3 regions of the Agrobacterium sp. 22-209-1 genome follow, and region 1 is predicted to be linked to each of the others. Evidence: predicted binding sites of a transcription regulator. Region 1 holds the regulator's gene; each other region holds the start of a gene.

Evidence for each region. The regulator PhoB, encoded in region 1, activates phosphate uptake and scavenging genes when phosphate is short. The targets are predictions, from matches to a motif close to TGTCATNNANCTGTCAT.
Region 2: the regulator PhoB is predicted to act here: its motif matches at 1,389-1,405, upstream of ACQZ48_RS18905 (LTA synthase family protein).
Region 3: the regulator PhoB is predicted to act here: its motif matches at 2,176-2,192, upstream of ACQZ48_RS07730 (bifunctional 2',3'-cyclic-nucleotide 2'-phosphodiesterase/3'-nucleotidase).

The regions. Positions count from the first base shown of each region.
Region 1 covers NZ_JBNWCH010000017.1:6,910-11,101, forward strand. Annotated here, with positions in the region: gene ACQZ48_RS22790 (aspartate aminotransferase family protein) at 1-535, opposite strand, end outside; gene ACQZ48_RS22795 (GcrA family cell cycle regulator) at 967-1,500, shown strand; gene phoB (phosphate regulon transcriptional regulator PhoB) at 1,880-2,563, opposite strand; gene phoU (phosphate signaling complex protein PhoU) at 2,594-3,319, opposite strand; gene pstB (phosphate ABC transporter ATP-binding protein PstB) at 3,416-4,192, opposite strand, start outside.
Region 2 covers NZ_JBNWCH010000009.1:153,686-157,877, reverse strand. Annotated here, with positions in the region: gene ACQZ48_RS18910 (NAD+ synthase) at 1-1,241, opposite strand, end outside; gene ACQZ48_RS18905 (LTA synthase family protein) at 1,464-3,404, shown strand; gene ACQZ48_RS18900 (DUF1003 domain-containing protein) at 3,519-4,052, shown strand.
Region 3 covers NZ_JBNWCH010000002.1:697,091-701,282, reverse strand. Annotated here, with positions in the region: gene ACQZ48_RS07745 (DUF4344 domain-containing metallopeptidase) at 118-999, opposite strand; gene ACQZ48_RS07740 (DUF1203 domain-containing protein) at 1,164-1,631, shown strand; gene ACQZ48_RS07735 (PilZ domain-containing protein) at 1,729-2,064, shown strand; gene ACQZ48_RS07730 (bifunctional 2',3'-cyclic-nucleotide 2'-phosphodiesterase/3'-nucleotidase) at 2,272-4,192, shown strand, end outside.

The DNA of each region.
Region 1 (4,192 bases):
CCGTCTCGTCCGTGATAGCGGCTTTCAGCGCATCAACGTCACCGAAGGGCACCTGGTCGAAACCCTCGACCTTGGGACCGAAACCTTCGAGATATTTCTGCTGGCCGCCGGCGGCGATCGTTGCGAGCGTGCGGCCGTGGAAGGCGCCTTCGAAGGTGATGATGCGGAATTTTTCCGGATGCCCCTTGGAATAATGATAACGGCGCGCCGTCTTGATCGCGCATTCCAGCGCTTCCGCGCCGGAATTGGTGAAGAAGACCTTGTCTGCGAATGTCGCTTCCGTCAGGCGCTTTGCAAGCTTTTCCTGGCCCGGCACTTCATAAAGATTAGAGACGTGCCAGACCTTCTCGGCCTGGGTCTTGATCGCCTCCACGAGGTGCGGGTGGGCGTGACCCAGTGAATTGACCGCAACGCCGGCCGCAAAATCCAGATATCGTTCGCCGCTTTCCGTGAACAGCCAGACGCCCTCGCCTCGCTCGAAGCGCAGGGGGGCTCTTGCAAACGTATCGAACAATGGCGCGGCGGCTTCGGCCATGGCTGTATCACTCCTTGCGCGGTTGCGCTGTCAGACAGTTGTCAATAGGCTTTCGGGGTTATCCCTCGCCTGAAAATCAAAAATGCCGCCTCGCGGCGGCAGGGGCACTATTGTCACTTCGCCTGCCGATGTCAACAAAAGTCCGCGTTTCTCGGGCTTCTCAAGCCCTAGTAGGTGGCGGCGGATGAGGCCCAAGGTGTTGCCTTTCAGACTCAACTCGCCAGCAAGTTGGGGAAAACCGGAAAATCGATTCGAGATGATTCCCACGACTCTTGCCACGGAGTCTGCGTGGCACTAGGTTAATCGCTAATTACTAGACTGCATTGCGGCGGAACTAGTCACCGAAAATCAGGCAGAAACCACGCTCGCGGCACGCCCGCGAGGCGGAGATGGATTCTGCCGACATTATACGCGACGAGCGGAGAAGCGGCATGAACTGGACAGACGAACGGGTCGAAAAACTCAAGAAATTGTGGTCCGAGGGACTTAGCGCCAGCCAGATAGCAGCGCAGCTGGGCGGTGTCAGCCGTAATGCCGTCATCGGCAAGGTCCACCGCCTCAACCTGCCGGGTCGCGTCAAGGCCGGCGGCCCGGTCACTTCGGCGCGTTCCGCGCCCAAGCGCGCCGCCGCTCCTGCCCCGCGCGCGACGAATTTCGCGGGCCGTGTCGGCACAGCGCCTGCTCGGGTTCTGACCCGTTCCAACGCAGCAACGGCTCTTCAGGAAGAGATCGGCATCGAGACCGCGGAAGTCCTCGATTACGTTCCTTCCAGAAACGTCGTCACCCCGATTTCCCGTCGCCTGACGTTGACGGAACTGACGGAGCGCACCTGCAAATGGCCGGTCGGCGATCCCTTGAAAGACGATTTCCATTTCTGCGGTTGTGAAGCGCTGGAATCTTCACCCTATTGCAAGTTCCATGCGAAACTCGCCTACCAGCCGGTAAGCGAACGTCGCAAAGCTTGAGTGTTGCGGCACGCATTCGACACTCAAAAACTACGGGCCTTCGGGCCCGTTTTTTTATGGCAAAACTCAAGGCGGTCCCGGAATGGGCGCACGCTGTTTGAGAGGCGCTCCCAATTCCTCTTCTTCCGCCTTCTGCGGATGTAAAATCGCGACGCGCCCTTGCGGCAAATACTTTGAGTTCGTCGGCGACGTGCCGCGCCATCCCTCCTGTCTGGTTTCACCGCGCAATCCGACTCTTAGCAGACCGTCTGTTGCCTTCAAAAACAACAAGGACACGCGTTGGGCAAGGTTCGAATTCAGAAGGCCCGCCACCATCCCGGCTGCGGGCCTTCTGAATTTTGGGAATTTTTCCCGAGTGAAACCATCGGTTTCGGTTTCCTCAGGCTTCCATTGAATATCCGGCGCCGCGCACGGTGCGGATGACATCTTGCATATGCGAAAAATTGAGCGCCTTGCGCAGACGTCCGACATGCACGTCGACGGTGCGTTCGTCCACATAGATATCGTGACCCCAGACGCCATCCAGCAATTGTGAGCGGGAAAACACCCGGCCGGGAGAAGTCATCAGGAATTCCAGCAGGCGGAACTCCGTTGGGCCGAGGCGCACTTCGCGGCTCTTGCGGTGAACGCGATGGGTCTCGCGATCCAGTTCGATATCGCCGCATTTCAGCACCGAAGACAGAACCTCGGGGCGAGCCCGGCGCAGCATGGCCTTGACCCGGGCCATGAGTTCCGGTGTCGAGAACGGCTTGACGACATAATCGTCGGCGCCGGTGGCGAGGCCGCGAACCCTTTCGCTTTCCTCACCGCGCGCCGTCAGCATGATGATGGGCAGGCGTTCGGTTTCCGGCCGCATTCTGAGCCGACGGCACAGTTCGATACCGGAAACGCCGGGAAGCATCCAATCCAGGATAAGAAGGTCTGGAATACGTTCCTGCAGCCGAATTTCGGCCTCGTCTCCACGGGGTATCGTGTCGACGTCATATCCCTCAGCCTCGAGATTGTAACGAAGCAGCACGCTCAGCGCTTCCTCATCTTCCACAACTGCAATCTTGGGCACCATATACTAACTCCGCAAGCCGCTGCCTGTCTGTTACTCGGTCACCGAACCGAGCGTGTTGGAACTGTCATCCTTAGGACGCTCGCCTTCCGGCTGGCTGCCGGTGGTCATGTAATAGATCGTCTCGGCGATATTGGTGGCGTGGTCGCCGATACGCTCGATGTTCTTGGCGCAGAACAGAAGATGCGTGCAGGTAGTGATGTTGCGCGGATCTTCCATCATGTAGGTCAAAAGCTCACGGAAGAGCGACGTGTACATGGCGTCGATTTCTTCGTCGCGCTCGCGGATGGCATTTGCCTTCTCCGCCGAACGTGTCGAATAGACGTCGAGGACTTCCTTGAGCTGTACCAGCGCCAGTTCCGAGAGGTGTTCGATGCCACGGGCGAGCTTGCGCGGCACGCCGGTGCCGGCAACCGCGATGACACGCTTGGCAGTATTCTTACCGAGGTCGCCAACACGTTCGAGGTCCGCTGCAATACGTAGCGTGCCGATGATCTCGCGAAGGTCTGCCGCCATCGGCTGGCGCCTGGCGATGGTGACGATGGCCTTGTCGCCGATCTCACGCTCGGAATGATCGAGGATCGCGTCGTCGGAAATGACCTTCTGGGCGAGTGCGGCGTCGGAGTTGACGAGCGCACGCACGGCATCGGCGCACATCTGTTCCGCCAGACCGCCCATTTCGGCGATACGGCGCGTCAGGAATTTCAGTTCGTCGTCATATGCCGACAGAATATGCGAATGGGTCGTTGTCTGCGTCATGGTCTAGTCCTCCGGCTTGGCCTGCATGCGCGTGCCCGGAAGCGGGCACGGCAGAGGCACCAGTCTTGTTCGGTTTCGATAAAGCGCCGGCCGGGATCAGCCGAAGCGGCCCATGATGTAATCCTGCGTGCGCTGGTCGTCCGGATTGGTGAACATCTTGTCGGTTTCGTTTTCCTCGACAAGGTGACCAAGGTGGAACATGGCCGTGCGCTGGGAAACACGCGCCGCCTGCTGCATGGAGTGCGTGACGATGACGATGGTGTAATTGGTGCGCAGCTCGTGGATCAGTTCCTCGACCTTTGCGGTCGCGATAGGGTCGAGCGCCGAGCAGGGTTCGTCCATCAGGATCACTTCCGGGCTGACGGCAACCGCGCGGGCGATGCACAGGCGCTGTTGCTGACCGCCGGAAAGACCCGTGCCGGATTCCTGCAGGCGATCCTTCACTTCGTTCCAGAGGCCGGCCTTCTGCAGGCTCTGCTCGACGATCTGGTCCATATCCGCCTTGTTGCGGGCGAGACCATGGATGCGCGGACCGTAGGAAATGTTTTCGTAGATCGACTTCGGGAAAGGGTTCGGCTTCTGGAACACCATGCCGACGCGGGCGCGCAATTCCACGACATCGATTGCCTGATCGTAGATATCGTCGGTGTCGAGCGTGATTTTTCCGGTCACCCGGCAACCGTCGATCGTGTCGTTCATGCGGTTCAGGGTGCGCAGGAAGGTGGATTTACCGCAGCCAGACGGGCCGATCAGCGCCGTCACCGTATTTTCGCGAACATTCAGGTTCACGTCGTAGAGCGCACGCTTTTCGCCGTAATAAACCGAAACGTCCTTGCCGATCATCTTGTATGAGACTTCATTCATTTTCTTGTC
Region 2 (4,192 bases), on a different contig from region 1:
CCCACCGACATCTCAGACTTGTTGCCCGTCGTCACCACCATCGAGCCGAACTTGTTCGAAACGGCCATCAAAATGGTGCCGCGTGTGCGGCTCTGCAGGTTTTCTTCGGTAATGCCCTCTTCCGTACCCTCAAAGAGTTCGGAAAGCGCCGACAGGAAACCCTCGACCGGCTCGACGATCGGCACGATATCGTAACGGCAGCCGAGCGCTTTCGCACAATCGGCGGCGTCCTTCAGCGATTCTTCCGAGGTATAACGGTAAGGCAGCATGATGCAGCGCACCCGCTCCTCGCCCAGCGCATCAACGGCAAGGGCGGCGCAGATCGCCGAATCGATGCCGCCGGAAAGGCCCAGAACCACGCTCTTGAAGCCGTTCTTGTTGACGTAGTCACGGAAACCCAGCATGCAGGCGCGGTAATCCGCTTCCTCGCCTTCAGGGATTTTCGAGAATGGACCGCTCTCGCAGCGCCAGCCGTCAGCAGTACGCTTCCAGTCGGTGACCGCAAGCGTGGCCTCGAACTGGCTCATCTGGAAGGCAAGCGTCTTGTCGGCATTAAAGGCGAAACTCGCACCGTCGAACACCAGCTCGTCCTGCCCGCCCAGCTGGTTGGCGAAGACGAGAGGCAGACCGCTTTCGATAACCTGCCGCAGCGCCACCTGATGGCGCACATCCAGCTTGCCGCGATAATAGGGCGAACCGTTCGGCACCAGCAGGATTTCCGCCCCGCTTTCGGCGAGTGTTTCACAGACACCCATATCGTTCCAGATTTCCTCGCAGATCGGAATGCCGATCCGCACGCCACGGAAATTATAAGGCCCGGAAATCGACCCTTCAGAGAAAACCCGCTTCTCGTCGAATTCGCCGTAATTCGGCAGGTCGATCTTGTCGCGCAGCGCAACGATCTTGCCGCCATCCAGCAACGCCACGGAATTGTGCCGGCCCGTCTCGCCCTGTCGCGGAAAGCCGATGACCACGCCCGGCCCGCCATCGGCGGTCTCCGCCGCCAGCTCTTCCACCGCTTTCAGGCAGGCTTTCAGGAAAGCCGGCTTCAGCACCAAGTCTTCCGGCGGATAGCCGGATATGAACAGCTCCGTCAGGAGCAGAAGATCGGCGCCCTGCGTCGCCGCATCGGCCCTTGCCTCGCGCGCCTTGGCGAGATTGCCCGCCACGTCGCCAACGGTGGGATTGAACTGCCCGACGGCAATCCGGAGATGGTTCTCTATATTGTGTCTGTCGCTCATGGCTTTTCAATACCGCGCCCGTGGCCGCTCCGCAACGCGGCAATTGCATGGCGGCGCCCGTTACGCTTCGGCCGCGCGGCTTCACGTTAAGGTTATCGCCGCACCGGCCAGACTCTTCAAAGTTCATGTCGCGTTCATCGCGCTTATGTGACAGTTACATGACACTTTTGCGACACCCGATTCACCTCCCCGGATCGGTCGTGCCGCCTGCAATACCGGAGTATGGGTTTGAAACATTCGGCGCCAAAAACAACGGCTTCCGAAAAGGCTGGTTTCGTCTTTTCGCCTGCATGGACAAGGAGCCTTTCCAAGCTTTCGGGCACGGCCTATACGCTTGCCAATCTGACGGTCGCGTCCGTCGTGCTGGTTGTGGCGCTGGAGTGGATCGCGCGGGGCTCGCTCACCGATGTCGGCGCTTTCCTCACCTCCTCCGCCCGCCCCGGAATGACCACCATTGCCGCCGTGCTCGCCCTCCTCGTGGCACTGGATGCACTTCTTGGCAGGCGTTACCTGTCGCTGATCGCGCTTGCGCCGCTCTGCGCGCTGACGGGGCTGATTTCGGCGCAGAAGCAGACCTATCTCTCCGATCCTCTTTATCCATCCGACCTCTTATTCGGCCGCCAGATCCTCGAGCTTCTGCCGACCATGCTGAGGGCTCAGCCGATGACGGCAGCCCTCGTCGCCCTCGGCATCTTTGCCACGATTGCGGCACTTACGGGCCTCTGGCTGCTGGCGCGCCGCCACTCACCGGGCCTGAGCTGGCGCGAACGCGCCGCTGGTCTCGCGCTGGCGCTGCCGCTTCTCGCCGGTCTTGCCTCGCTTATGGACTATTCGCATTATTCCTGGGTGCGCGATCGCCTCAACATCATTCCCATGATGTGGGATCAGCAGGAAAATTACCGCCATAACGGCTTCCTGATGGCCTTCGCCTTCAATATTCCGATGGCCAATGTCGCAGCGCCGCAGGGGTACGGCGAAAATGCCATCGCCGACCTGACATCCAAGCCCGCCGCCTTCGCCGCCAACAAGGGCGATTACCCCGATGTCATCATGCTGATGAGCGAATCGCTGTGGGATCCGAAGCGGCTTGAAAATGTGAAGCTCTCCGACGATCCCATGCCGACGATCCGCGCCAAACGGTCCGGCAATGTCTTTTCCCCGGAGTTCGGCGGCATGACGGCGAATGTGGAATTCGAGGCGCTGACCGGCTTCTCCAACGCCTTCCTGCCCTATGGCAGCATTCCCTATCAGCAATATATCCGCCGCCCGGTGCCCTCGCTCGCCAGCTTCTTCCGTGGCGAAGGTTATTCCGCCATCGCCATGCATCCCTTCCAGGAATGGTTCTGGAACCGCAAGCAGGTCTATGCGAATTTCGGCTTCGAGGAATTCCGCTCCGAAGAGACGCTGCCGGCCATGGAAAAACGCGGCAACTTTGCCTCCGACGATGCGCTGATGGACGAGATCATGGCGACGGCCGAAAAGGCGCAGAACCCGCTCTTCCTCTTCGCCGTCACCCTTCAGGGACATGGTCCCTATGAGGCGACCCGTTACGCAAAAAACACGATTGGCATCGAAGGCGACCTCTCCGCCTCGGCCTCGCAGGCGCTTGCCACCTATTCTCAAGGGGTGGCGGAAGCTGATGAAGCGCTGCTGAAACTGATGCGCTGGGCGAAGAAGCGCGACCGGGAAACCATCATCGTCCTCTTCGGCGATCACCTGCCGCCGCTCGGCCAGACCTTTGTCGAAAGCGGTTACATGCCGGGCATGGTGGCAAGCCGCCGCGCGCCGCTGGAGGTGATGAAAAAGGAACACGAGACACCGCTCGTCGTCTGGTCCTCAAAAAAGGGCGTGCGCAAGAATATCGGCACCATCAGCCCGGCGCTTTTGCCCTATCATGTGCTGAAGACGGCGGGCTTCTCCGATCCCTTCTATACCGGCATGCTCGGCGAGGTTCAGCAGGCCTTTTCCGTCGTCGACCGGCACATGCTGGTGACGGCCGACGGCAAGGCCCAGCCCGACTGGTCGATTGCCGCGAACGCCGTTCCCGAGGTGGTGCGCGATTACAGGATGCTGCAATTCGACATGATGTTCGGCCAGCAATATGGCCGCGAACGCTTCTTCCCCGGTTTCAACTGGCTGCACGAGGGGGCGCCATCGGTCTGATGGTTTTCGGCGAGGGACGCCTGAACCGCATGGCGGTGGAAATCGTTTGAATTCCACCGCCATGCGGGTTTATCTCGCAAAACGTTCAGGCCTCATCAGAACCGGAGACACACCGTGTCAGATATCTCCGACTATATCATTTCGCATTTCAAGCGCTCCTCCCGTGAAATCGGCGAGGTGGAACGGCGCATCCTGGAACTGTCGCACCAGAAGAAGCTGGTTTCGAGCGACACCAATGCGGAATTTTCCGCCGGGGCCAGTGTCGGTGACAGGCTGGCGGACAATATCGCCAAGGTCGGCGGCTCCTGGGGTTTCATTCTCAGCTTCTGTTTTTTCCTGATCTTCTGGGCCATCATCAACACCATCGTGCTGACCACCCGCGCTTTCGACCCCTACCCCTTCATTTTCCTCAATCTGCTTCTCTCCATGCTGGCCGCCATCCAGGCGCCGATCATCATGATGTCGCAGAACCGCCAGGCCGCCCGCGACCGTTTCGAGGCCGCCAAGGACTACGAGGTGAATCTGAAGGCCGAGCTTGAGGTGCTGTCGTTGCATGAAAAGATCGACGTGAAGGTGCTGGCCGAACTGGCCGCACTGCGCCAGGACCTTGCAGCGCTTCACCGCCATGTCGCTCGCAAGGAAGACTGACGCCGAAAAAATTCATCCCCGCTTTTCCCCGCCCCGCGACCCGCTGTTAGATTAAACGCAGTCCCGCCGGGTGGACGCCAGACGTGGCGAAAACCGAGGGACGGTTCTGAAAGGGACGGTGGCGCGTTCGTGACGACAGG
Region 3 (4,192 bases), on a different contig from region 1:
AAATGTCAGCGCAGGAACCGCTGCACAATGTTGGTGGGGATACCTTTTACGGCGCAGCAGCACGGCACTTTCCTCCCATATCAGGAAGCCAGATCGCCAGCGGCCGGCAATCTGCCTTCAGATTTCCCGTTCCAGATTAACGGCTGCCGTCGGTATTTTCCCGCCTACAGCACCTTTGTCTTCCGTGACGGTGTTCTGCAGATGATCGGCAATCAGTTCCGCCTGGAACTTGCCGAGTTCATAACAATAGGTGATCTCGCGCTTTTCCGCCGACCAAAAGACGTCGGGACGGCCGCAGGATTTGGCCGTCAGCTTGACGTCCCCTTTCAGGCCATAGCTGCTAAAACTGCGGCTGATGAGATCGAGAACTTTGGATTCCTTGATCATGATGGCGTATGGTTCAAGTTCCGGGTCGCGCGGCGGCATGTAGCTGATGGAGAATCTGGAAGGCGCCTGGCTGCGGTGGGGCGCGAGAAAATTCTCCCACGCCGACGCAACGCCCGGATAGGCGGCGGCGCATTTGTCGAATTCGGCATTGTTGAGCCCCATCATGGCGGCCAGATCGCCATAACCGTCCTTGTCGCGGCCAACCATCAGGCAGGCCATGTTGCGATCACGGCTCCTGTCTGGCACCAGCACAGAGAAGACCGGGGCTTCATGCTCAGGCAGGGTCTGCGCCTCACGCGCCAGATACCAGCTATCCGTGGCATTGACGAGCGCGGTGTCGAGCCACTCCTCGTTGGCCTGGAGGATAAGCGTTCCTGCGAGTTGATCCGCCGGGGCCTGGGAACTTGCCGTCTGCGCCGTTCCGAAATCCGAGATCAGCATGCGCGCGCCCTCGTGATAAAGCGAGAAGATCGCATTGCCGATGACGAAATTGACCGCCTGCTGAAGCTGTTCGTCGGACAGGCCATCGAGGCCAGACGCCATCTGGGCCTGAGCGGGAACCGTCAAGGAAACGAAAGCCAGTGGAACGACGGCCAGAAAACGACGGAACATAAAATCAGACCTTCCGGGAACGAGGAGCGTCACTGATTCCCGAAGCTAACGAGTCACGCAATGGGCCGGTTGCATCGCCCGTCAAGAATCGGGTGGATAGCGATCCGTTTCGGGACCATAGCTGCAAAGAAGCAACGCCGATCCCAACATAGGAGGTTCCCGACATGACCGATCTCGTTTTCACCGCAATGCCGGCTAAGGAAGCCGAAGCTTACCGGGCAGGAGCCGCCGACGCTTATGGCAATGCACCGGAGAACGCCGTTTCTCCTGGAGGTATGCCATGCCGCCACTGCCTTCGCCAGATCGGTGAAGGCGACGCGATGCTGATCCTCGCCTACCGGCCCTTTCCCTCGCTGCAGCCCTATGCGGAAACGGGGCCGGTGTTTCTGCATGCCGACGCCTGTGAGCGCTACCCGCAGACGCAGACCATTCCGCCGATGCTGGACAGCCCGGATTACATCGTGCGCGGTTATGGGGCCGATGACCGCATCGTCTACGGCACCGGCGCGGTGACGGCGACAAACGAAATCGTGTCACGCGCGCAGCAACTTCTGGAACGTTCGGATGTCGCTTATGTCCACGTTCGCTCCGCCCGCAACAATTGCTATCAGTGCCGTATCGACACAGCATAATCGGTAATTACATGCAATTTTAAGAGAAGAACTAAACGGCTCTCAAGTTTTCCGCGCCATGATGCAGGCATCGGAAACAATTCATTTGAGCAGCAAAATGACAAACAACCTCAATATGGCGACCCGGACCGCGCCCCGCAGCAAAACCAGGATTTTTGCGACCGTGCATTATTTCAGCCAGTCGACCAGAGGGCGTGTTGTCGATCTGTCCGCCACCGGAATGGCGCTCGAACTGGACGGGCCTTTCGCGGCTGCCAAGGGCAGCCGGGTCAAGGTGCAGAGTGAAGATCTGGGCTTCATCGAGGGCGTCGTGCAGTGGCAGCACATGAACCGCCTTGGCCTGCAGCTCAAGCTTTCCACCAATACGCTGGCGCAGCTATCCTCCTATTTTCGCTTCTTCCACGAAAAAGTGCGACCAACCCTCGCGCGCTGATCCAGAGCACGGCAATGCGCAGAGCGAAGAATGCGCATTCTCCAGTGCGGCGACACCTGCGCCGCACTGCCGTGATAAAAAATTTATCAAACGGTTGAAAACCGGCCCATCTGTCACGGCCCTGTCATTTTGGTGATGGACTCCTCTGCGATTGCTTCTACCCTGTCATTTTTCAAGACAGAGCAAGCTTCATCCGAAGGAGTTCCCATGTCGTCGCTTCTCGCTCTCCACCCCATTACCCGGCGTTCGCTGCTGGGCGGCATCGCAGCCTCCTCGGCGCTGGTGATGCTGCACCCTTTTGCTGCGCGTGCGGCGACCAACCAGGCGCATCTGCGCATCATGGAAACGACCGATATCCATGTTCACGTCTTTCCCTATGATTATTACGCCGATAAGCCGAACGACACGATGGGGCTTTCCCGCACCGCCTCCATCATCGACACCATCCGCGCCGAAGCGGGAAATTCAATGCTGGTGGACAATGGCGATTTCCTGCAGGGCAACCCGCTCGGCGACTATATCGCCTATGAGCGCGGCATGAAGGCCGGCGACAAGCACCCCGTGATCAACGCCATGAACGTGCTGGGGTATGATTGCGGCACGCTCGGCAACCACGAATTCAATTACGGTCTCGACTATATGTCGAACACGCTGGCGGGCGCTGGTTTCCCTTATGTCTGCGCCAATCTCACCAAGGGCCAGCTTGCTTCCGATCCGAAAAACGACGAGCTGTTCTTCAAGCCCTATGTTATCCTGGAAAAGCAGATACGCGACGGCGGCGGCGTGACGAGCCCGGTCAAGGTCGGCATCATCGGCTTTGTGCCGCCGCAGATCATGATGTGGGATTCCAAGAACCTCGAGGGCAAGGCCCAGACGCGCGATATCGTCGAGGCGGCAAAAGCCTGGGTTCCGGTCATGAAGGAAGAAGGCGCCGATATCATCATCGCCCTTTCCCATTCCGGCATCGATGGCAAGGGCCAGAGCGACCGCATGGAAAACGCCTCGCTCTATCTGGCGGGCGTGGAAGGCATCGACGCCATCTTCACCGGCCACCAGCATCTTGTTTTCCCCGGTCCGAAGACCTGGGACGGTATCGAGGGTGCGGATGCGGTGAAGGGCACGCTGATGGGCAAACCGGCCGTGATGGCTGGTTTCTGGGGTTCGCATATGGGCCTGATCGACCTGCTGCTCGAAAAGGACGGCAAGAGCTGGAAGATCGTCGACTTCACCTCCGAAGCCCGGCCGATCTATCATCGTGACGACAGCCGCAAGGTCGTTGCCGACTACACCGACAAGCCAGAGGTTCTCGCCGCCGCCAAGGCCGATCACGAGGCGGCCCTCGCCTATGTGCGCCGTCCCGTCGGCAAGACCTCCGCACCGCTCTATTCCTATTTCGCGCTGGTGGCCGACGATCCTTCCGTACAGATCGTCTCCAATGCCCAGACCTGGTACATCAAGGACATGCTGAAGGAAGGGCAATATAAGGATCTGCCCGTGCTTTCGGCAGCAGCCCCCTTCAAGTCCGGCGGTCGCGGCGGCGCGGATTATTATACCGATGTCCCCGCCGGTGACATTGCCATCAAGAACGTCGCCGACCTCTATCTCTATCCCAATACGGTGCAGGCGGTGCTGATCAACGGCGCGCAGGTGAAGAACTGGCTGGAAATGTCGGCCGGCATGTTCAACACGGTGGAGGCCGGTGCCAAGGACGCACCGCTGCTGAATGCCGACTTCCCGTCCTATAATTTCGATGTCATCGATGGTGTCACCTATCAGATTGACATTTCCAAGCCGGCGAAATTCGACAAGGACGGCAAGGCGGTCAATCCCGACAGCAACCGCATCGTCAACCTGCAATTTGAAGGCAAGCCCATCGATCCCGAGCAGAAATTCGTGGTGGCCACCAATAATTACCGCGCGAGCGGCGGTGGCAAATTCCCCGATATCGCCGGTGACAAGGTGATTTTCGTGGCCCCCGACACCAACCGCGACGTGATCGTGCGCTACATCATCGATCAAGGCACCATCAATCCGTCCGCAGACGCCAACTGGTCTTTCGCACCGGTGGCCGATACCACGGCGATCTTCGAGACCGGCCCCAAGGGCCGCCACTATGCAACCGATATCA